3 regions of the Lactobacillus sp. ESL0791 genome follow, and region 2 is predicted to be linked to each of the others. Evidence: predicted binding sites of a transcription regulator. Region 2 holds the regulator's gene; each other region holds the start of a gene.
What was found. Region 2 encodes HrcA, which represses chaperone genes, less so after heat shock. Its sites were predicted from a motif close to TTAGCACTCNNNNNNNNNGAGTGCTAA; they were not measured.
Positions count from the first base shown of each region.

Region 1: a site for HrcA is predicted at 2,322-2,348, ahead of PT285_RS03840 (ATP-dependent Clp protease ATP-binding subunit). Genes of this name have one in related genera too.
Region 3: a site for HrcA is predicted at 5,079-5,105, ahead of PT285_RS01315 (Hsp20/alpha crystallin family protein). Genes of this name have one in related genera too.

Region 1 is NZ_JAQTHU010000001.1:765,260-772,267, forward strand. Features, by position in the region: gene PT285_RS03840 (ATP-dependent Clp protease ATP-binding subunit) at 82-2,277, opposite strand; gene PT285_RS03845 (hypothetical protein) at 2,452-2,634, shown strand; gene PT285_RS03850 (phosphocarrier protein HPr) at 2,747-3,013, shown strand; gene ptsP (phosphoenolpyruvate--protein phosphotransferase) at 3,013-4,746, shown strand; gene spxA (transcriptional regulator SpxA) at 4,947-5,345, shown strand; gene PT285_RS03865 (adaptor protein MecA) at 5,455-6,147, shown strand; gene PT285_RS03870 (competence protein CoiA family protein) at 6,228-7,008, shown strand, end outside.
Region 2 is NZ_JAQTHU010000001.1:1,316,999-1,324,006, reverse strand. Features, by position in the region: gene ribF (riboflavin biosynthesis protein RibF) at 1-851, shown strand, start outside; gene hrcA (heat-inducible transcriptional repressor HrcA) at 1,001-2,047, shown strand; gene grpE (nucleotide exchange factor GrpE) at 2,059-2,640, shown strand; gene dnaK (molecular chaperone DnaK) at 2,659-4,527, shown strand; gene dnaJ (molecular chaperone DnaJ) at 4,606-5,748, shown strand; gene PT285_RS06540 (acyltransferase) at 5,805-6,902, opposite strand; gene PT285_RS06535 (LysR family transcriptional regulator) at 6,989-7,008, opposite strand, start outside.
Region 3 is NZ_JAQTHU010000001.1:256,450-263,457, forward strand. Features, by position in the region: gene PT285_RS01295 (C1 family peptidase) at 1-670, opposite strand, end outside; gene PT285_RS01300 (C1 family peptidase) at 697-2,013, opposite strand; gene PT285_RS01305 (TIGR00266 family protein) at 2,105-2,803, opposite strand; gene PT285_RS01310 (C1 family peptidase) at 3,075-4,394, opposite strand; gene PT285_RS01315 (Hsp20/alpha crystallin family protein) at 4,540-4,965, opposite strand; gene PT285_RS01320 (FAD-binding oxidoreductase) at 5,876-7,008, shown strand, end outside.

The sequences.
Region 1 (7,008 bases), 550 kb from region 2:
ATTAATTATAGCTTATTTTACAAAAAAAAACATGCTTGCTGGCTAAGCATGTTTTTATGTAATTCTGAAGTAAGCAAGTAATTATTTGGCAGCATAATTTTCTTCGCTGACTACGTTTGCCGGTTCAGTAATCACAATTTCATTGTTTTTAACATCTGCGACTAATTCTTTTGCTTGCGGATGATCAAGCTTGTAATCGGCAACCTTGTCTTCGATTTCTTCCTGGATGGTCCGACGCAGCGGCCGTGCTCCCATGCTTGGGTTGAAGCCGTCGTCAACCAATTTCTTTTTGGCATCCTCAGTGACTGTAATTTGCAAGCCCTGATTTTTCACCATGCTGTTGGTATTGGTCAGCATCAAGTTAACAATCTTGATTAGGTCTTCCTTAGATAATTCGTTAAAGGCAATGACATCGTCCAGCCTGTTTAGAAATTCGGGCTTGAAGAACTGGGTCATTGAATTTCTGGCAGAATCGGGAGCATCCGCATCATTTTCAGCTGCAAAGCCGACACTGGTCTTTTTAATACCCTGGCCTGCGTTTGAGGTCATGATAATAATCGTGTCTTTAAAGGAAACTGTACGCCCTTGTGAATCAGTCAGGCGACCGTCGTCTAGGATTTGCAAGAAAAGATTCATGACTGCCGGGTCGGCTTTTTCGATTTCATCCAGTAAAATTAAACTATATGGGTTATGCCGCACGCGTTCGGTCAACTGGCCGGCTTCCTCATAGCCGACATATCCGGGAGCAGAACCGATTAACTTGGAAACAGAATATGATTCCATGTATTCAGACATATCAAAGCGAATCATCGCGTTTTCGGAACCAAACATCTGCTTAGCTAATTGTTTAGCCAGCTCCGTTTTACCGACGCCGGTAGGACCGACAAAGAGGAAGGAGCCGATTGGCCGACCCGACTTGTTGAAACCGATCCGGTTGCGGCGAATTGCTCGGGCGACCTGATCAACCGCCTTGTCCTGGCCGATGACATGCTTCTTTAAAGTTGCCGCCAAGTTCTGCAGCTGGTTTTCTTCCTGCGCCTGGATGTCGCCAACTGGGATCCCCGTCTTTTCCTCAACTATTTTATCCATGATCTTACTGGTAATCACTGGTGACTTATCCGGGTCAACCTTTTGGTCTTTTACCTTGTTGTACTTTTCAATTTGGTCACGGTAGTATGCGGCTTTTTCGTAGTCCTCATTTTTCAGTGAGTCTTGCTTTAGCTGCTGGGCAGCGTTGATACGTTCCTGCAGTTTATCCTTGTCAATATATGGAATCGTTAGGTTCATCCGAGAGCCAGCCTCATCAAGCAAATCAATCGCCTTATCCGGCAAGAAACGGTCTTGGATGTAACGGGCCGATAATTCGGCAGCCGCCTTAATGGCATCGTCCGTGTAATGAACGTGATGGTAGTCCTCATAGCGTTTCTGAATTCCCTTGAGAATTTGAATGGTTTCGCTGATTGATGGTTCCTTAACCTCCACCGGTTGGAAGCGCCGCGCCAAAGCCGAATCCTTCTCAATTTCACGATATTCCTTAATCGTCGTGGCACCCACTAGTTGCAGATCACCGCGGGCTAAAGCCGGTTTGATAATATTGCCGGCATCCATGCCGCCTTCAGCGTTCCCCGCACCAACAATTTCGTGAATCTCATCAATAAAAAGAATGATATCATTTCTATTCTGCAGTTCTTTGATCAGCTGTTCCATCCGCTGCTCAAATTGCCCGCGGATACCGGTTCCCTGAACTAGGGAAACAACGTTTAAAGAAATTATTTTCTTGTCCTGCAATTTAGCTGGCACCGAACCGTCGACAATTTGCTGAGCCAAGCCTTCAACCACGGCGGTCTTGCCGACTCCAGCCTCACCGATTAAAACCGGATTATTTTTGGTTCTGCGGTTCAGGATTTCTATCACCCGGGCAATTTCCTTGTCGCGTCCGATTACCGGATCAATTTTGCCTTTTTTGGCAAGTGCGGTTAGGTCTGTTCCGTATTGATCGAGCAGTGAACGGCCATTGCCGCCGTTTCCTCCCATCTGCATCTGGGGTCCTTGTCCCTGACGCATATTATTGGCATTATTACTGTTTAGTGAATTAAAGATGTCATTAAAATCACCAAAGAAGCCGTTGTTATCATTATTATTCATATTTTTATTTCCTTGTTGTGCCTGCAATTCTTGGTAGCATTGCTGACACAAGTTAATTTCTCGCCCTTGACCGTTCACATTCGCAAACAGGTGAATGGAAGCGGGCCGTTTGTGACAATTTTGACAGAGCAATTATATTACCGCCTTTCACTTTGCAATTTTATTAAATTATATAATTAGCACTCTCAATAATCAAGTGCTAAGTCTTAAGTATTATTTTTTTCACAAGCATGCTAAGTATGGTAAAATTGTTTTGTCTGTAAGTGAAATAATAGCCGTAAGATAGGGAAATGTGGGGCGTTTAAAGTGGATTATCAAAAAATTCTAGACGAGCTGGCAAACGGTAAGCTAGAGAAGTATGAAGTTGATCCACAGACCGCATTTGACTTTCAAACGGCATTACGCGCCTATGGCAAACGGCAAAACATAACCGGCCGGGCCTTGCGTGGCGGTAAAATCATTTATACGCGCGCCGAAGCTAGTGATTAAATGATGTAAACTGTTACAATTTTATTGTCTTAATCACAAAAAAATGATAGGCTAATATTTGTATGGGTATTTTATACCGATTTATTTTTTTCGATTTAAAGGAGATATTATAATGGAAAAACGTAATTTTCATGTTATTGCAGAAACAGGGATTCATGCACGTCCAGCCACACTGTTAGTTCAGGCTGCTTCAAAATTTGGTTCAGATATCAATTTGGAATACAACGGCAAGTCAGTTAACTTGAAATCAATTATGGGCGTGATGTCACTCGGCGTTGGTCAAAATGCCGACGTTACAATTACTGCTGATGGTGATGACGAAAAGGATGCTATTCAGGCAATTTCTGACACAATGGAAAAAGAAGGTTTGGCTGAATAATGACAAAGACTTTAAAGGGAATTGCTGCTAGTGACGGGATCGCCGTTGCTCCAGCTTATCTTTTGGTAGAGCCTGATTTGTCATTTTCCAAGACCACTGTTAGCGATACTGACAGTGAGTTAGCTCGTTATAAGAAAGCAATTGACGAATCAACTAAAGAAGTTGAAAAAATTCGCGATGCTGCTAAGAAGAGCATTGGGGAAGATGAAGCACAAGTCTTTGAAGCCCACTTGATGATTTTGAATGACCCGGAATTCACTGGTGCTATTGAAACCGAAATTAAAGACCAAAAGATTAACAGCGAAGCTGCACTTGATGAAACGGCACAGAAATTTATTAAAATTTTTGAAGGAATGACAGATAATGCATATATGCAGCAGCGTGCTGCTGATGTGCGTGATGTTTCGAAGCGGGTAATGGCCCACCTTCTTAACAAGGAACTGCCTAATCCAGCAGCAATCGATCATGAAGTGATCGTTGTTGCGCATGATTTGACCCCAAGTGATACTGCCCAACTTAATAAAAAATTTGTTAAGGGTTTTGTCACAGATGTTGGCGGTCGAACAGCACATTCAGCCATTATGGCACGTTCACTTGAGCTTCCAGCCGTTGTTGGTACTGAATCAATTACTAAGGATATTCAAAGCGGGCAAACACTGGTTGTTGACGGCCTGAACGGGGATGCAGTTGTTGATCCAAGTGCTGAACAAGTTTCTGATTATCAACAAAAGAGTAAGGCTTTCTTAGAGCAAAAGGCTGAATGGAAGCGGTTGAAAGATGAGCCATCACTAACAGCTGATGGCAAGCAATTCACGATTGCGGCTAACATTGGTACACCTGATGATATGCAGGGTGTTCACGATAATGGTGCTGAAGCAGTTGGCCTTTACAGAACTGAATTTTTGTACATGAATTCTTCCGATTTCCCAACCGAAGATGAACAGTTTGAAGCCTATAAAAAAGTTATTGAAGGCATGGATGGCAAGCAAGTCATCATCAGAACCATGGATATTGGTGGTGATAAGCACCTTGACTACTGGGATCTGCCAGAAGAAATGAACCCGTTTTTGGGTGTGCGGGCTATTCGGCTTTCACTAAAGAACGAGGATATTTTCCGGACACAACTTCGTGCTTTGCTTCGTGCTTCAGCTTACGGCAAGTTAGGCATTATGTTCCCAATGATTGGTACTTTGAATGAATTGCGCAAAGCTAAAGCAATTTTGAATGAAGAAAAAGAGCAATTGGTAGCTAAAGGTGTGAAGGTTGGTTCTGATCTTCAAGTCGGAATGATGATTGAGGTTCCTGCTGCAGCTGTTTTGGCCGACCAATTTGCTAAGGAAGTTGACTTCTTCTCAATTGGTACCAACGATCTAATTCAATACACAATGGCAGCTGACCGGGGCAATGATAATGTTTCTTATCTCTACCAGCCGGCTAACCCATCGATCTTGCGTTTGATCAAGCACACAATCGATGCTGCACATGAAAATGGTATCTGGTGCGGAATGTGTGGTGAAGCCGCTGGCGACAGCACAATGTTCCCAATTCTGCTTTCAATGGGACTTGACGAGTACTCAATGAGTGCAACTTCAATTTTGCGGATTAGAAGCTTAATGAAGAAGATCAGTAGAGACGACATTAAAGAATTGGCTAACAAGGCGTGCTATGTCTCAGAAACAGCTGAGGAAAACGAGAAGTTAGTTAACGATTTAATGGCTAAAATTAATAAATAGCACACAAATACATACATCTCTTATTGGTGTATGTATTTTTCTTTAGATAAACTTAGCAAAAAATTCACCGATTATTAATTTTTAGGTTATATTATGTAAAGCATAGAATTAATATTAAATATTGCTTACAAAAAAGAAGTAATTGTGCTATAATAATGATATGCAGTTAAAGCAGCATTATCCTAAGGAGCGTGAAATAGATGGTAGAATTGTATGTATCTCCGAGTTGTACCTCATGTCGTAAGGCTAAAGCGTGGTTAAAGAAACATGATATTCCGTTTAACGAAAGAAATATCTTTTCTGAACCGCTTACTAAGCAGGAGCTTATTCGTATTTTACGGATGACGGAAAATGGCACAGAAGAGATTATCTCTACACGCTCAAGAGCTTTTCAACAGTTAAAGGTGAATCTAGACGACCTGTCAATTGATCAGTTACTTGATTTAGTAGAAAAAAACCCAAGCTTGCTTCGGCGGCCAATTATTATGGACGATCGTAGGCTTCAAGTGGGATACAATGAAGATGAAATTCGCCGGTTTTTGCCACGTAAAGTACGCAGGTTGGAACTAGAAAAATTGCAAAAGATTGCTAATTTGTAATTTACTTAAATATTTGGAGAAAAGTGTTAGTTTTTTTGCTAACACTTTTATTTTGTCGCTAAAATACGCTACAATAAGTAAAAGATCTTATTGATGGAGGTGAAAGTTCGTGCACGTTGATCATATTAATGAAAACACAATTCGTGTTCAAATAGGAAAAGATGAGTTGGCACGGCGTGGCCTTAAGGTTTTAGATTTATTGGGCGATAAAAATAAGATACAACATTTCTTTTACTCGATACTGGATGAAATTGATACTGATCATACCTTTACTCAAGATGTACCGGTTACTTTTCAGGTAATGCCAAGTAAGGGTGGCCTAGATTTGCTTATTACCAAAGTTACCGGCAGTCAAGGGGATAATTTTGCTCAGATGCTTGGTGCTAATCCTGCCGCTGGTGTTAATAAGGAAGAAGAGGCAAAGAAAGATTCGCGAAGGAGTTTCTTTGATCTCGCGCCTGATTCCGCTTCTGATACTGAAAAGCCGTCTTGGCAGAAGCAAATCAAGCAGTTGTATTGCTTTAAAAATTTAGGAGCAGTAATTGAACTGGCAGATAATTTGCGTGTCAGTGAGTTAACGTCAAGCCTGTATTTCGCCAATGATAAGTATTTTCTTGCGCTTGCATTCAGCGATGAAAATGAGCATGAGGTAAATCCGGCTGATGTTTGGGTAGTGGCAGATGAATTTGGCTTTAAAGTCCAAAATATTATGCTGGAACATATTGAAAAATTGGGCGACTGCATTTTTCATGACGATGCGCTGGAGCAGTTGCGGTATTATTTTACTAAGAGCAAGCATTAAAAATAAAATTAGATGATTTAAAAGGCGAAAATCGCCTTTTTTTCGTATTTAATCATGGGTGATCTTTTTTGTATGCAGCCATGTTAAATAAGAAACTGGTATTGGCCGTAAATGAAGCCAAGCTGGTTAAAAATAATAAGAAAAAATTAAATGCCGAACGCTATTATTGCCCGCGGTGCAAAAAAAGAATTATTTTAGTTATTTCGCAAAGTAAGAATGCTTTCTTTAAGCATTTGTCATCGTCTATTGAAGTAATGGGTGAAAAGGAAGAACATCATTCAGCAAAGCTATTGCTTAAAACTGCCTTAACTGCAGCCGGCTTTTCTGCTCAGACAGAAGTGCCATTAGCCGCGGGACAATTGCGTGCTGATGTGTTGGCTTCACCCAGCTTGGCGTTTGAAGTTCAGTGTGCCCCTTTAAGCGAAAATGAGTTTAACCACCGCCACCAATTGTATAAAAAAGAAAAAATAATTGACGTTTGGGTGGTTGGGCACCGCCATTTTTTACGCAAAAAAATAAAAAAAACACAAATAATTTTCTTTCGCAGAAATCATTTGTGGCATGATTATTATTTAGAAATTGATCCGCAAAATAATTTCTTGCGGCTTAAATATAATATTTTGCTGGCACCAATTACCAATGAGGTCTATTTTCAACAGGAAAAATTTATCCTCGATGAAATCGGTTTACAGCGCTTCTGGCATTTTTGTCCAGTTCTTAAGAACTATGCAGTTAATTCACTGGAACAGAAAAAATACTTACAATTGCAACTTACGCAAAAATCAATAATGGGGTTAAGAATAGCCCAAGAGCTTTATGAGCAACACCAGACACTTGAAAATCTGCCAGATAAAGTTTTTA
Region 2 (7,008 bases):
GGGTCCATTTAGGGCACCAACATTTAATTGCCCTTGCAAAGCAAGAGGCCAAAAAGAAGAACTTGCCGGTGGCTGTGATGACGTTTGACCGGCACCCAAAAGAAGTCTATCAAGGAAAAAACGTTCTTTACATTGATAATCTAAACGAAAAAGCCTATAAGATGAAGAAGTTAGGCGTTGATTACCTGCTCGTTATGCATTTCAATGATGCTTTTAGCAAGTTGACAGCCCAAGAATTTGTTGATAATGTGCTTGTCAAGCTGCAGGCGGATACGGTAATTGCCGGCTTTGATTATACTTATGGGCCGAAAAATGTTGCCAATATGAAGAATTTCCCTAAGTTTGCCAAGGGTCGCTTCAAGATTATTGAAGTGCCCGAACAAACTTATGATGATAAAAAAATTGGCTCAACCGAAATTAAAACGGCAATCCAAAACGGACAAATGGAACTGGCATGCGAACTGTTAGGTGGACCCTATGTGATGAGCGGCATAGTTGGTCATGGGCTAAGAAATGGCCATAAGTTAGGATTTCCCACGGTTAACCTAGTTTGGCAGGGGAAAAAAGTTCTTCCTAAAATTGGCGTTTATGCAACTAAAACCAAAATCCTAGGTAAGTGGTATGATTCGATGACAAGTGTGGGTTATAACGTGACAATTCATCAGGGCCGAAAAATTTTTATCGAATCAAACTTATTTGGGTTTAATCAGGAAGCCTATGATCAACCTGTGGTCATTAAGTGGTATAAATATACCCGAGGTGAAATAAAGTTTACTAACCTAGCTGATTTGCATGAACAAATGATGAAAGATAAGCAAGAAATTGAAACCTACTTTGCACAACAAAAATAAGACAGAGAATCTATCTACAGGCTGCAGATAGATTTTTTTATGAAAAAGTACAATAATTTTAGCACTCGGCTTGACATTCTGCTAAATACTAGTATCATATAATTGTTAGCACCTGATAGGTAAGAGTGCTAAAAGTGAGGGCGATTTTTATGTTGACCGAGCGTCAAGAACTTATTTTAAAAACAATTATTAATGATTTTACCCAGACACATGATCCGGTGGGATCGAAAACCGTGATGAAGCAGTTGCCGATTAAGGTATCAAGTGCGACAATCCGCAATGAGATGGCTGTGCTTGAGGAACAGGGCTTAATTGAAAAAACACACTCATCCAGCGGTCGCATCCCGTCAACTAGTGGTTATCGCTATTATCTTGATAATTTAGTTGAGCCGCTGCGTTTACCCGAATCGGTTTACGAGCAGATTGTTAATCAGCTTGACCGGCCGTTTCATCAAGTTAACGAGATTGTGCAGGAAGCAGCTAAGATTCTGTCGGATTTAACCAATTACACGGCGTTTGCAGAGGGACCGGAGAGTAATGACTTAAAGGTTACTGGCTTTAGGATTGTTCCCTTGTCCAACCGGCAGGTGATGGCAATTCTGGTAACAAGTGATGGTAACGTGCAGAATCAGGTTTATCCGCTTCCATACCGGGTTAATGGCGATGAAATTGAACGAGCAGTTCGCATGATTAATGATGAACTGGTCGGTAAAAGTTTGAAAGAAATTACGCCGACATTGCTGAAAGAAAAATTGGGCGGCAATATTCGTGGTGAACATGTGAGTGAATTAATCAACTTGATTGAGGACGTCTTGAAAGATGCGGCAAGCGATCAGATGTATGTCGATGGTCGGATCAACCTACTCAATAACACCGCTGAAAGCAATGTGCAGCAGTTACGTTCATTATATGAATTGGTTGATCGCGATGATGTGATTGCGGATTTGATGGACATGGGCATTAGTTCCAACGGACGTTATCCGATACGGGTCAGCCTCGGATCAGAATTGCCGAATGACCTGTTGAAAGATTACAGCCTGTTAACCGCTGAATACAGCGTTGGCTCACATGGTAAAGGCGTAATTGCCTTGCTGGGTCCGACAAGCATGCCGTATTCGCAGGTAATTGCATTGCTTGAGTATTTTAGAAATGAATTAGCTAAAAAGTTGCTTGATTATTACGGTAGATTTCAATAGGGAGGTTAGAAATGAGTAAAGAGGAATTTCCTAGTGAAAAAGATTTAGATAAGAAAAAATCTTCTTCTAAAAAGAAGAAACCTGAAACGCAGACCAAAGAAAAGGCTAAGCCTGAAAAACCTACTGCTGAGCAAAAGTTAGCTAAGGACTTGGCAGTTGCCAAGAAAAAGAGCGATGAATTCGAGGACAAGTACCTGCGCAGTGAAGCAGAAATGCAAAATATGCAGAACCGCTACAACAAAGAACGGGCGCAGCTGCTTAAATATGAGGCGCAAGGCCTAGCTAAAGACATTTTGCCAGCAATGGATAATTTGGAACGGGCCTTAGCCGTCAAGGCTGACGATGACGCTTCAAAGCAGCTGCAAAAGGGTGTGCAGATGACACTTGATTCACTTGTTAAAGCGATGAAAGATCATGGCATTGTTGAGATTGCCGCTAAAGGCAGCAAATTTGATCCGACATTACACCAGGCAGTGCAAACGGTTGCCGCGGAAAATGATGATCAAAAGGACCAAGTAGTCCAAGTTTTACAAAAAGGATATCAATATAAAGACAGAACATTAAGACCAGCAATGGTTGTTGTTGCTCAATAATTGAAAGGAAGATTATAAATGGCAAAAGTTATCGGAATCGATTTAGGAACTACCAATTCAGCAGTTGCTGTTCTTGAAGGTAAAGAACCTAAAATTATTACTAACCCAGAAGGCAATAGGACAACTCCGTCAGTTGTTGCCTTTAAAGATGGTGAAATTCAGGTGGGTGAAGTTGCTAAAAGACAGGCGATTACCAATCCAAACACTGTTTCTTCAATCAAGCGGCACATGGGTGAAGCTGGTTACAAGGTTAAAATTGGTGATAAGGAATACACTCCGCAGGAAATTTCTGCAATGATTTTACAGTACATTAAGAAGTTCTCCGAAGATTATCTCGGTGAAAAGGTCACAGAAGCTGTTGTTACGGTTCCTGCATACTTTAACGATGCTCAGCGTCAGGCAACTAAGGATGCCGGTAAGATTGCTGGGTTAGACGTTAAGCGAATTATCAACGAGCCAACCGCTTCTTCATTAGCTTATGGACTTGATAAAGGAAACCCAGATGAAAAAGTTTTGGTTTATGACCTCGGCGGTGGTACCTTCGATGTTTCGGTTTTACAGTTAGGTGACGGCGTTTTCCAAGTATTGTCAACTAATGGTGATACCCATTTGGGTGGTGATGATTTTGACAACAAGATCATTGACTGGCTGATTAAGAACTTCAAAGATGAAAATGGTGTTGACCTGACCAAAGATAAGATGGCAATGCAGCGGCTAAAGGATGCTGCGGAAAAGGCTAAGAAGGATTTATCCGGTGTATCTTCAACTCATATCTCCCTTCCATTTATTTCTGCTGGTGAATCCGGTCCGTTACACCTGGAAGCTGATTTAACTCGTGCAAAATTTGATGAATTAACTGCTGATTTGGTTGAAAAGACCAAGGTTCCATTTGACAATGCCTTAAGGGATGCCGAGTTAACTGTTAATGACATTGACAAGGTTATTTTGAATGGTGGTTCAACAAGAATTCCGGCCGTTCAGGATGCAGTTAAGAAGTGGTCAGGCAAGGAACCAGACCATTCGATCAACCCTGATGAAGCTGTCGCCTTAGGTGCTGCAATTCAAGGCGGGGTTATCTCTGGTGATGTTAAGGACGTTGTTTTACTTGATGTTACACCGCTGTCTCTTGGAATTGAAACCATGGGTGGTGTTTTCACCAAGTTGATTGATAAAAACACAACAATACCTACTTCGAAGAGTCAAATCTTTTCAACGGCTGCGGATAATCAACCTGCCGTAGATGTTCACGTCTTACAAGGTGAACGGCCAATGGCAGCTGATGACAAGACTTTAGGCAGATTTGAACTGACAGACATTCCTGCTGCTCCGCGTGGTGTTCCGCAAATTCAAGTTACCTTCGATATTGACAAGAACGGGATTGTAAATGTTTCCGCTAAGGATATGGGCACTGGTAAAGAACAAAAGATTACGATCAAGAGTTCATCCGGTTTATCTGACGAAGAAATTAAGAAGATGCAGAAGGAAGCCGAAGAGCACGCTGAGGAAGATAAGAAGAAGAAAGAGGAAGTTGATTTACGTAACGAAGTTGACCAATTGATCTTCTCAACCGAAAAGACGCTTAAGGATGTTAAGGGCAACGACAAGATTTCTGAAGACGACACAAAGAAGGTTCAAGATGCCTTAGATGCTTTGAAGAAAGCACAAAAGGATAATAACCTTGATGAAATGAAGTCGAAGAAAGATGATTTAACCAAGGTTGCCCAAGACTTAGCCGTTAAGTTATATCAGGCTAATGGTGGTCCGCAAGGCGCAGCCGGACAAGCAGGTCCGCAGGCTGGTCCTCAAGGCCCACAACCAGGAAACGACAATCCAAATAACGGTTCGGCTAATGATGGTGAATTTCATAAAGTAGACCCGGACAAGTAAAGGGTTTATAATTAAACAAGTTAGAAAGAACTGCCCAAAGAGTAGTTCTTTTATTTTGGAAAGTAGGGAGCTTGTTAAATGGCACAAGAAGATTATTATAGCGTTCTCGGTGTTGACCGGAATGCCAGTGATCAAGAAATTAATTCTGCTTACCGTAAATTAGCTAAAAAATATCATCCCGATTTGAACCATGAGCCAGGGGCTGAAGAAAAATATAAAAAGGTAAATGAAGCCTACGAAGTTTTGCATGATAAGCAAAAAAAGGCCCAGTATGACCAATTCGGCTCTGCTGGTGTCAACGGTCAAGGCGGCTTCGGCGGTGGTTCTGGCCAAGGTGGTTTTGGCGGCTTTGATGGTGACTTTGGCGGTTTTGGCGATATCTTTAACGACTTCTTTGGCGGCGGTCAGGCACGGCAAACAAACCCGACGGCGCCAACACGTGGCCAGGACCTAGATTACACCTTGTCAATTAATTTTATGGATGCAATTAAAGGTAAAAAGACACAGGTCAGCTATACACGCAGTGAAACGTGTTCAACCTGTTCCGGAACCGGTGCGGAAAAAGGTACGCATCCGGTTACCTGTGATAAGTGTCATGGCAGCGGCTATATGACAGTTACGCAGCAATCAATGCTTGGTGTTGTGCGCCGGCAGACCGTTTGTGATAAGTGTCATGGCCGCGGCGTGATTATTCAGCATCCATGTCAAACCTGTCACGGCAAGGGAACGGTTGACCGCAAAAATACAATCGAGGTTGATATTCCGGCCGGGATTGATAATGGCCAGCAGCTGCGTTATGAAGGACAAGGTGAAGCCGGAAAAAATGGCGGCCCTTACGGGGACCTGTATATTAGTTACCGGGTCAAGCCATCTAAGGACTTTGAGCGGCGTGGTACAACCATTTATACGACCGTACCGATTTCCTTTGCGCAAGCAACTTTGGGTGATGAAATCAATGTCAAAACGGTTCACGGCGAAAGCAAGCTGAAGATTCCGGCAGGTACCCAGCCGAATAAGAAGTTTACGATTAGGGGCCAAGGGGTTCCTTATCTTCGCGGCAATGGTAATGGTGATCAAGTCACAACGGTTCAAGTGCAGATACCAGAATCAATTAACGAAAAGCAAAAAGAAGCCTTAGTTGAATTTGTTAAGGCCGGTGGCGGTTCGATCACACCACAGGAAAAAGGGTTCTTTGAGCGTTTAAAAGATAAATTAAAATAGGAAAAATCCTGATACTGAATAAAAGGTATCAGGATTTTTCATACAATCATTTTATATTATTTGATGAATTTTTTTAAATTTGACCATAAATAGTGAAGACCAAATGCTGATGCGAAAGCTAAAATCCAGGTTAAAACATAAGTAATAATTATTCCGATCCATGGCATATTCATTGTGATTTTTTTGGTAAAAGTCATCCATAAAAGCTGAGACCAGAGCACGTTTGACAGGTAGGCTTTGTAAGCAAAGCCAGCGAATTTGTGAACAAAGTTTGTAAATTTTGAACCGTGACGAACTTGATACAGGCATAAAGCCGAAAATAAACCAATTACTGCTAGATCATAGATTACCATTGACGGCTTGTAATACGGTGCATTTCCTAAGTTTACCGGTAAACCAAAGGAGAATAATTCTTGATTAGTCCAGTAGAAAGTGCCCAAGAAAATTAACACTAATATTAACCAGCCTTTTTGAATTAAAGCATTGTATTCTTTTCGATACTGCCATGCTAGTACCCCAAAAACGCCATAAATTAGGAAACTAATGAATAGCCGATCACACAAGTATAATTTTTGTGCATCAGGGCCGTTAAAAATTCGTGTATCGTAAAACCATAGCCACAAAGCTGTAATTATAAGGGTTACAGCAATTATCACAAGACCCGCTTTTTTACTTTTTTCGCAAAGATGGCCAATGAACCAAAATAGTGGCATTAAAATAATAAATTGCAACATCATGGTGTTGTACCATAGATGAGGGGCGGCATTGCCGTTAACAAAATACCAGAGAAAAGACAGTAAGTCGTGGTATTTATTGACTTGCTGAACTTGCGGCATAATGAGCAAATAAAATAAAGTCCACCATATAGTGGGGATAAATAAATCATGCCAACGCATTTTCATGTACTTGCCATATGTAAGTTTTCGCTGATTAATGGTGGTACGCGTCGTGGTATATAAAATACCAAAAATAAAAGCTGGTGCCGTATATTTCACCAAATTATACAGCACACCAATTAAGATCTGGGTTTGATCGCTTAATCCTAATTTCAAGGCATAGGATAAGATTGGCTGCAGCATTACAGCAGTACAGGCACCCAGCTTTAGATAATCACCTATGTCTGGTATTGATGGTGATGCTTCGTTATTATTCATAAATAAACCTACTTTCTTGAAAGTTTGAGATTGATTCAAGAAAGGTGATCACCATCAGTATAATTGCTTGTAACTTGAGAAGCAAGTTAAATTTTAAGTCCGTATT
Region 3 (7,008 bases), 1.1 Mb from region 2:
TCTTTGGCGGCTCACCGACTGCAATGGCGGTCATTTGGTAGACCTCGTTTAGAAAAGTTTTGTGTGCCTGTTCAAGTTCTGCATCTTTGCCGTCTTGCTTTAATTGCCGTAAAACGAGCGCGTCTTTTTTGAGCTTATCACCTAAAGCGGTGGCAAATCCATCTGTATTATTGGTATTGAAGGTTTCAGGCATCGCATAGGTCGGTACAACGCCGTATTTAGCGATTAATGCAGCAGCCATATGGAATTGGCCGCCGTCTTCACCAGCTTCTTCTAAATATGCTTGAACTTCGCGATCTTTAATTGGCCTGTCCGCCGTGGCAATAATGTTGTCATAAAAAATATTTGCCCGTTCGATCTTATCCCAGAAAAAGTTGTAGGCTTGTGAGAAGGTAAAATTCTTAACGTGATATTTTTTACCAAAAATGTGCCGCAAAATATTTAGTGTGGCAAATTCCCAGCAGCGGCCTGATTTTTTCTGATCGGTTACATTTTGGGTATCAAGCTCGGTGGAAAAGACCTGGGTCAAGTCAGCCTGAACACGATCGTTATAAGATGCTTCCAAAATACCCTTGTTTTGCGCAGCTCGGGCGATTACCTGATTTTGCGGGTTCTTGTTAAAAGCAGCTGAAAATTTGGCTAATTCTTCGCTGCTTAATTGATGAGTCATTAATTAAATTCTCCTTTTGATTAAAATTAACAGAGTGAGTCCCAAGCAGCAAGTTTTTCTGCTGGACCTTCGGCGATCTTTCTTTGCTCAGCGGTCAGGTACTTCTTGTGGACAACAACTTCATAAGTGTGCTCCTTGAACCAGTCATTGGTCATCACGAAGTAGCCTTTTTCACCGTTCTTTTCACCCCAGGAATTTTCAACTTTCCATTGGCGGATTGTGCCTTCATCTTCATCGACACCGACTAAGGCCATGGCGTGGGAAGCGTACCCGGCACCAGTGGCTAACCTGTCAGCTTTTGATAAGTCGAGGTCAACACCGAATAATTCGTTTAACTTGTAGAGGTTGGTATCAAGGTAACCTTTTTTCCTGTCGGATTGTTTACCGACATCGTTGCCGAACCAAACTGCTTCACCGTCTTTTAACTGGCTGACAGCATCCTGCTCAAGAAATTCAATCGGCAGGTTCAAAAATTGAACATGATATGAACCTTCAATATTGTCTGAAGCCGGCTCGGCATACAGCTTGTTGTAGTCGCGGTTAGGAGCGTTGGTAATGACCACATAATCATTAAAGTCAACATTACCCAAGTACTTATGCAAAAATTCCAGCGGCGTTAAATCCTTGTCAAGGTGGTATTTTTTGTCATCATCGCGGTATTCCAGGTCAAACTTCTTTGGCGGCTCACCAACAGCAATGGCGGTCATTTGGTAGACCTCGCCAAGGAATTTTTCCCGGGTCTTTTCCAGTTCGCCGTCTTTACCATCTTGTTTTAATTGCCGTAAAACCAAGGCATCCTTTTTCAGCTTTGCCGCCAGGGCCGTGCCAAAACCATTGGTGTTGTTAGTGTTAAAAGTCTCCGGCATTGCGTATGATGGAACAACACCGTATTTTTCGATTAGCGCTGCTGCCATGTGAAAATGGCCGCCGTCTTCACCGGCACCGCCTAAATAGCTGCGGACATCACGTGAATCAATTGGCTGATCGGCCGAAGCAATAATATTGTCATAAAAAATATTTGCCCGTTCGATTTTATCCCAGAAAAAGTTGTAGGCTTGGGAAAATGTGAAATCCTTTGCCTTGTACTTTTTACCAAACAAATGACGCAAAATGTTCAGTGTGGCAAATTCCCAGCAACGGCCGGATTGTTTCTGGTTGGTGACGTTGTCGGTGTCCAGTTCGGTGGAAAAGACACGGGTTAGTTCGCTCTGAACCTGGTCGTTACGGGATGCTTCCAGCACGCCGCTGCGCATTGCAGCCCGGGCAACTACCTGATTTTTCGGATTTTTAGCAAAATTCGCTTGAAATTGTTCAAGCTCTTGAATACTTAATTTATGAGCCATTAATAAAATTCTCCTATCTGTACTAATATATTCTTAAATTATATCCTATTTGCGTTTTAAAATAAAATTACTGTATTGGTAGGTAACTTATCTAATTGCTTGGCAAAAATGGTTTTAAAGAGTGAGCTAATCCTTCAAGATTACTGGTCTGAAGATAAACAATGCCACGGCCGGAAAAGCTGTCCACGAAACCTTCGCCTGACATAAAACCCATACTGCCGCTGGCCGATTCGATTTTATAATCTAGCGAATCAGCCCACGCCAACACATTGGTATTGTCAATTTGCAGATTGTTGTCTTCTGTCAATTCCATTTTAACAATATTACCCGTGCCATTGATTAATAATTTTCCGGTTCCTGTGGTATGCAGGATAAAGAAACCACCAGTTCCACCAAAGAAAACCTTGTCAAGCCCCTTTTGTCTCACAGCTTCATAGCTTGTATTTGCATCTGCTGCTAAAAAAGCGCCAGTATTTAAATAATATTGCTGGTCTTGATCAAGGGCTAGGGTTTCGATTGCACCAATTGTATTAGGAGCAATTCCTACCAAGGCCTTGCTGCCGGTTGCTTTAACCTCATTGATAATTATACTTTCACCCGTTGCTTTACTGCGTGCAACCGACCGAACTAAACCGCCTAATCCGTTATGATTATTTGAATTCATTTCAGCATGAAGTTCGACATTCTGCATGTAAACCATGCTGCCACGCTGAATTTTGGCCGTTTCGCCGTTAGCTAAAGTTAACTCAACCAAAGGAGAGAGTCCTTTATTTAAAATTGTTATTTCCATCTGAATTTCCGTACCTTTAATAATATTAAGTAATTGTTTCTCATTATGCCTATCTCTAAATAAAAATATTAGGTAGAAAAGCACAACTTGCCTATTTAGGTATTATACCAAATGGATAAGGTTGAAAATTAATCAAATTTAGCAATTTAACCTGTCACGCCAAATATCTTTTCAATTATTTATAAAGAAAAAGGGTTAAGTTGTCACTTAACTCTTGAAAAATATTCCACATAAAATTCGCGGCTGCTTATCTGTAAATTAATGTTAAAAACTAACCCAGCGGATCCCATACCGGCAAATCTTCCGCTACTGGACCTTCAGCAAGTTTTCTTTGTTCCTCTGTCAGGTACTTCTTGTGGACAGCCACTTCATATACGTAATCGTTAAACCAGCTATTGTCCATGACGAAATAGCCCTTGTCACCGACTTGATCGCCCCAAGAATTTTCGACTTTCCAACGGCGGATATGGCCTTGATCTTCATCAACGCCGACCAAAGTCATAGCGTGTGAATAGAGGGCCTCGCCCGTACGCAAGCGGTCGGCCTTTGACATTTCTAGGTCAACGCCGAACAGGTCGCTGAATTGATAGAGCTTAGAATCTAGATAACCGTTCTTGCGGTGCATTTGCTGCAGAACGTCGTTGCCAAACCAAACGGGTTCACCGTCTTTTAACTGGCTGACGGCAGCGTTAGTCAAATATTCCATTGGTACGTTCAGCAACCGAATTTCGCACAGGCCTTCGACATTGTTGTCAGCGGAATAGCCGTACAGCTTGTTATATTCATGGTTAGGCGAATTGGTCAAGACAACGTAATCATCGAGGTCAGCATCACCTAAGTATTTGTGTAAGAAGGACAGCGGTGTTAAATCTTTGTCCAGATGATATTTTTTATCATCATCGCGGTACTCAAAGTCAAACTTGGTTGGCGGTTCACCAATCGCAGTTGCAACAATGCGGTAAATTTCGCCTAAGAATTCTTCTTGCGCAGCGGCTACTTCTTTTTCTTTGCCTTCTTGTTTTAACTGCCGCAAAACCAACGCATCTTTTCTGAGCTTCTTGCCCAGAACAATCTGCAGGCCGTCGGTGTCGTTGGTGTTGAAAGTTTCGGGCATGGCTGAAGACGGTACAACGCCGTATTTTTTAATTAAGGCTGTGGCCAGCTGGAAGTGGCCGCCGTCTTGCCCAGCATTATCCAAGAAATTTCTGACATAGCGCGCATCCAGCGGCTGATCTGCAGTTTGAATGATTTTATTGTAAAAAATATTGGCCCGTTCAATCTTATCCCAGAAAAAGTTGTAGGCTTGTGAGAAGGTGAAATTCTTAATATGGTATTTTTTGCCGAACAGATGGCGCAAAAAGTTCAGTGTGGCAAATTCCCAGCAGCGGCCGGAATGCTTTTGCGCGGTGACATTTTCGGTGTCCAATTCGGTTGAAAAAACGCGATTCAGATCTGTTTGCGCCCGTTCATTATATGAAGCTTCAAGAATCCCGCTGCGCTGGACAGCCCGGGCAATTGTTTGGTTCTGCGGATTACTGTTAAAAGCCGAAGAAAATTTCTCGATTTCTTGGCTGGTTATTTCATGATTCATTTTTTAATGCTCCTTTTTTAATTTAATTTTAAATTAAGATATATTTTAGGCCAAAAAAGAAGCGAGTTCAATGTTGAACTCGCTCCTAGAGAATTATTTTGTATTGACAGCTTAATTTGGGACTTCTTGCATTTGTCTAAATAAGTTAATCGATTGAAATCGAATTATCATTGCTGTCCGCACTTTGCTTTGGCAATGTGATCGTCAATACACCATTATCATACTTTGCATGAATGTCACTTGCAACTACATTTGGTAATCTAAAGCTCCGGGAAATATGACCCTCGCTTCTTTCCTTATGAATAATATTTTTATCTTTGTCGCTAGTGTCTTTAAAGGACTTTCTTGAGCCGGCAACACTTAAAATACCATCATTGTAGTTTAATTCGATTTTATCCTTGTCCATGCCGGGCATATCTACTTTGACAACATACTCGTGGTCGTTTTCAGCGACATCAGCCTGCATTACCTTTGCCAATTCCCGATCATCGAAAAAGTTTCTTGGAAGATCGAACCAATCATTCATTGCGTCAAAAATATCATTGTGCCGATTCATAATGTCATGTGCCATAGTAAAAAAGCTTCCTTTCAAAAATTGTTTTCATTATTTGGTAGGGGATGTTTTTGTCTTCTTCATTCCTTACAATTATTATTATAGGCCGCTGCTTTTTAGAATGAAAGAAATTAGCACTTTTATTTTTAGAGTGCTAATTTTAAGTTTAAAGCACTGCTATATCAATGCTTATTGCTTGTGGATAAAAATCAGGCAATTTGAAAATTAATTAGAAGGTCTAGAGCGTGCAATTTGCAATCATATTCTGAAATTATCATTTGATAGTCAAAAATTTTAGTGACCCAAAGTAAAATGCTGTTGATTGAAAATAATATTTAATTTGAAGCACTTTAGGCAACTATGCTTAGAGGGTTAAAAGTTGGATCCTACAATGAAACTAATTAGTTTTCCTATTTCTAGGTTTTAAGTAAATATATAGATAAATTATTATTAAGCAACATGTTAATATTTTTTAATTTAAAAAACTTTAAAAACTAAAAATTGATCTAGTGACAAATGGGCACATGGCAGTAGACTACTGCCATAGTTTTAATATTAATAAAATTACATTATCATAAATCATGGATAGAATTAAAATGCCCATAATTAAGCTATTATTGGGAATGTAAATTGCAAAAATCTTCACAAAGATAACTAAATTAGCTATGCTTGTACTCAGCTTTGAAGAAAAGCTAGTTGACTACTAAAGAACGTAAAATATGATATTACTGCGAAAAGTTTCTCTTAAAAAGAAAGCGCTTCATCACTTAATTATTAATTTTTATATATATATTTATTTATATAAATTAGTTATATAAATCACAACAATTAAAGTTAATAAATTTATAAAAATATATTTACATTTAGGCAGATAGGCTGTATAGTTACATTGAAATCTATAATTTTAAAATATGATGGAGGGTTAGTCATGGAAATTATTGAAGACAAAGCAGTAAGAAGAAAGTATGCGATTGATTGGTGGGCTGTTAGCCATAAATGGTCGGAAGAAGAAATCCAGAAACATTTGCCAACAGCGATCGCTATCCCTAAAAATGTGGAAGAAGTGCAAACAGCGGTTAAGTACGCTAATGAGCATGGCCTGAAGGTAATTCCTTACGGTGGGGGATCCGGCGTTTTGGGCGGGATTATACCTATCAAGCCAACTTTGACGATTGATATGCGGCAAATTACCGGCGTAGTCGATTTTGATGAAGATGATCACTTAGTCACAGTTAATGCTGGGATGATTGGCAGTGAACTGGAAGATTATCTAAATAAGCGTGGCTATACTATAGGTCATTATCCGCAATCCCTTTATTTAGCTAGCATAGGTGGTCTAGTAGCGACTAAATCAGCTGGTACTTTTAGCAGCAAGTACGGTAATATTGAAAATGTAATGCAGGCGCTGGAAGTAGTTTTACCTAATGGTGAAATTTTAAGTAACCGCAATATCCCACGTTCATCTACTGGTCCGCATATCCCTACGCTATTTATTGGTTCAGAAGGAACTTTAGGCATTATTACTAAAGTAACTTTACGGATGTCCAAGCTGCCTGAGCGCAGGGAATTTAGGGGAATTGAATTTTCAAGCTGGGAAGATGCGATTTATACCGCTCGTGAATTTTACCGCAGAGACATTGTCCCTGCAGTAATCCGGATCAACAATCCCGCCGAATCGCAAAACTTTTTCTCCAAAATTAACCATAAAGCTTCGGAGGGGAAGGTGTTGATGATTATTGGCATCGTGGGCGCAGAAACAGTTGTCCCAGAAGTATTAAAACAGGTATTGCTAACTGCCAAAGAGCGTGGCGGTGAAGATATTGGCCCAGAAATCGGCAACATTTGGGAAAAGACCCGTTATAATGCTGATTGGATGAAAGCAGGTAATTCAGGTAATTATATTGGTGATGCGATTGAAGTATCAGGCAATTGGACACAGTTACCAAAAATGCTTGCTCTAGTTTCTAAGCGGTTAGAAGGTAAAGTAGCAATGCTTTGGGCTCACGGCTCACATTTTTATGCAAGCGGCGGTAATATTTACTTTATTGTTGTTGCTAAAGG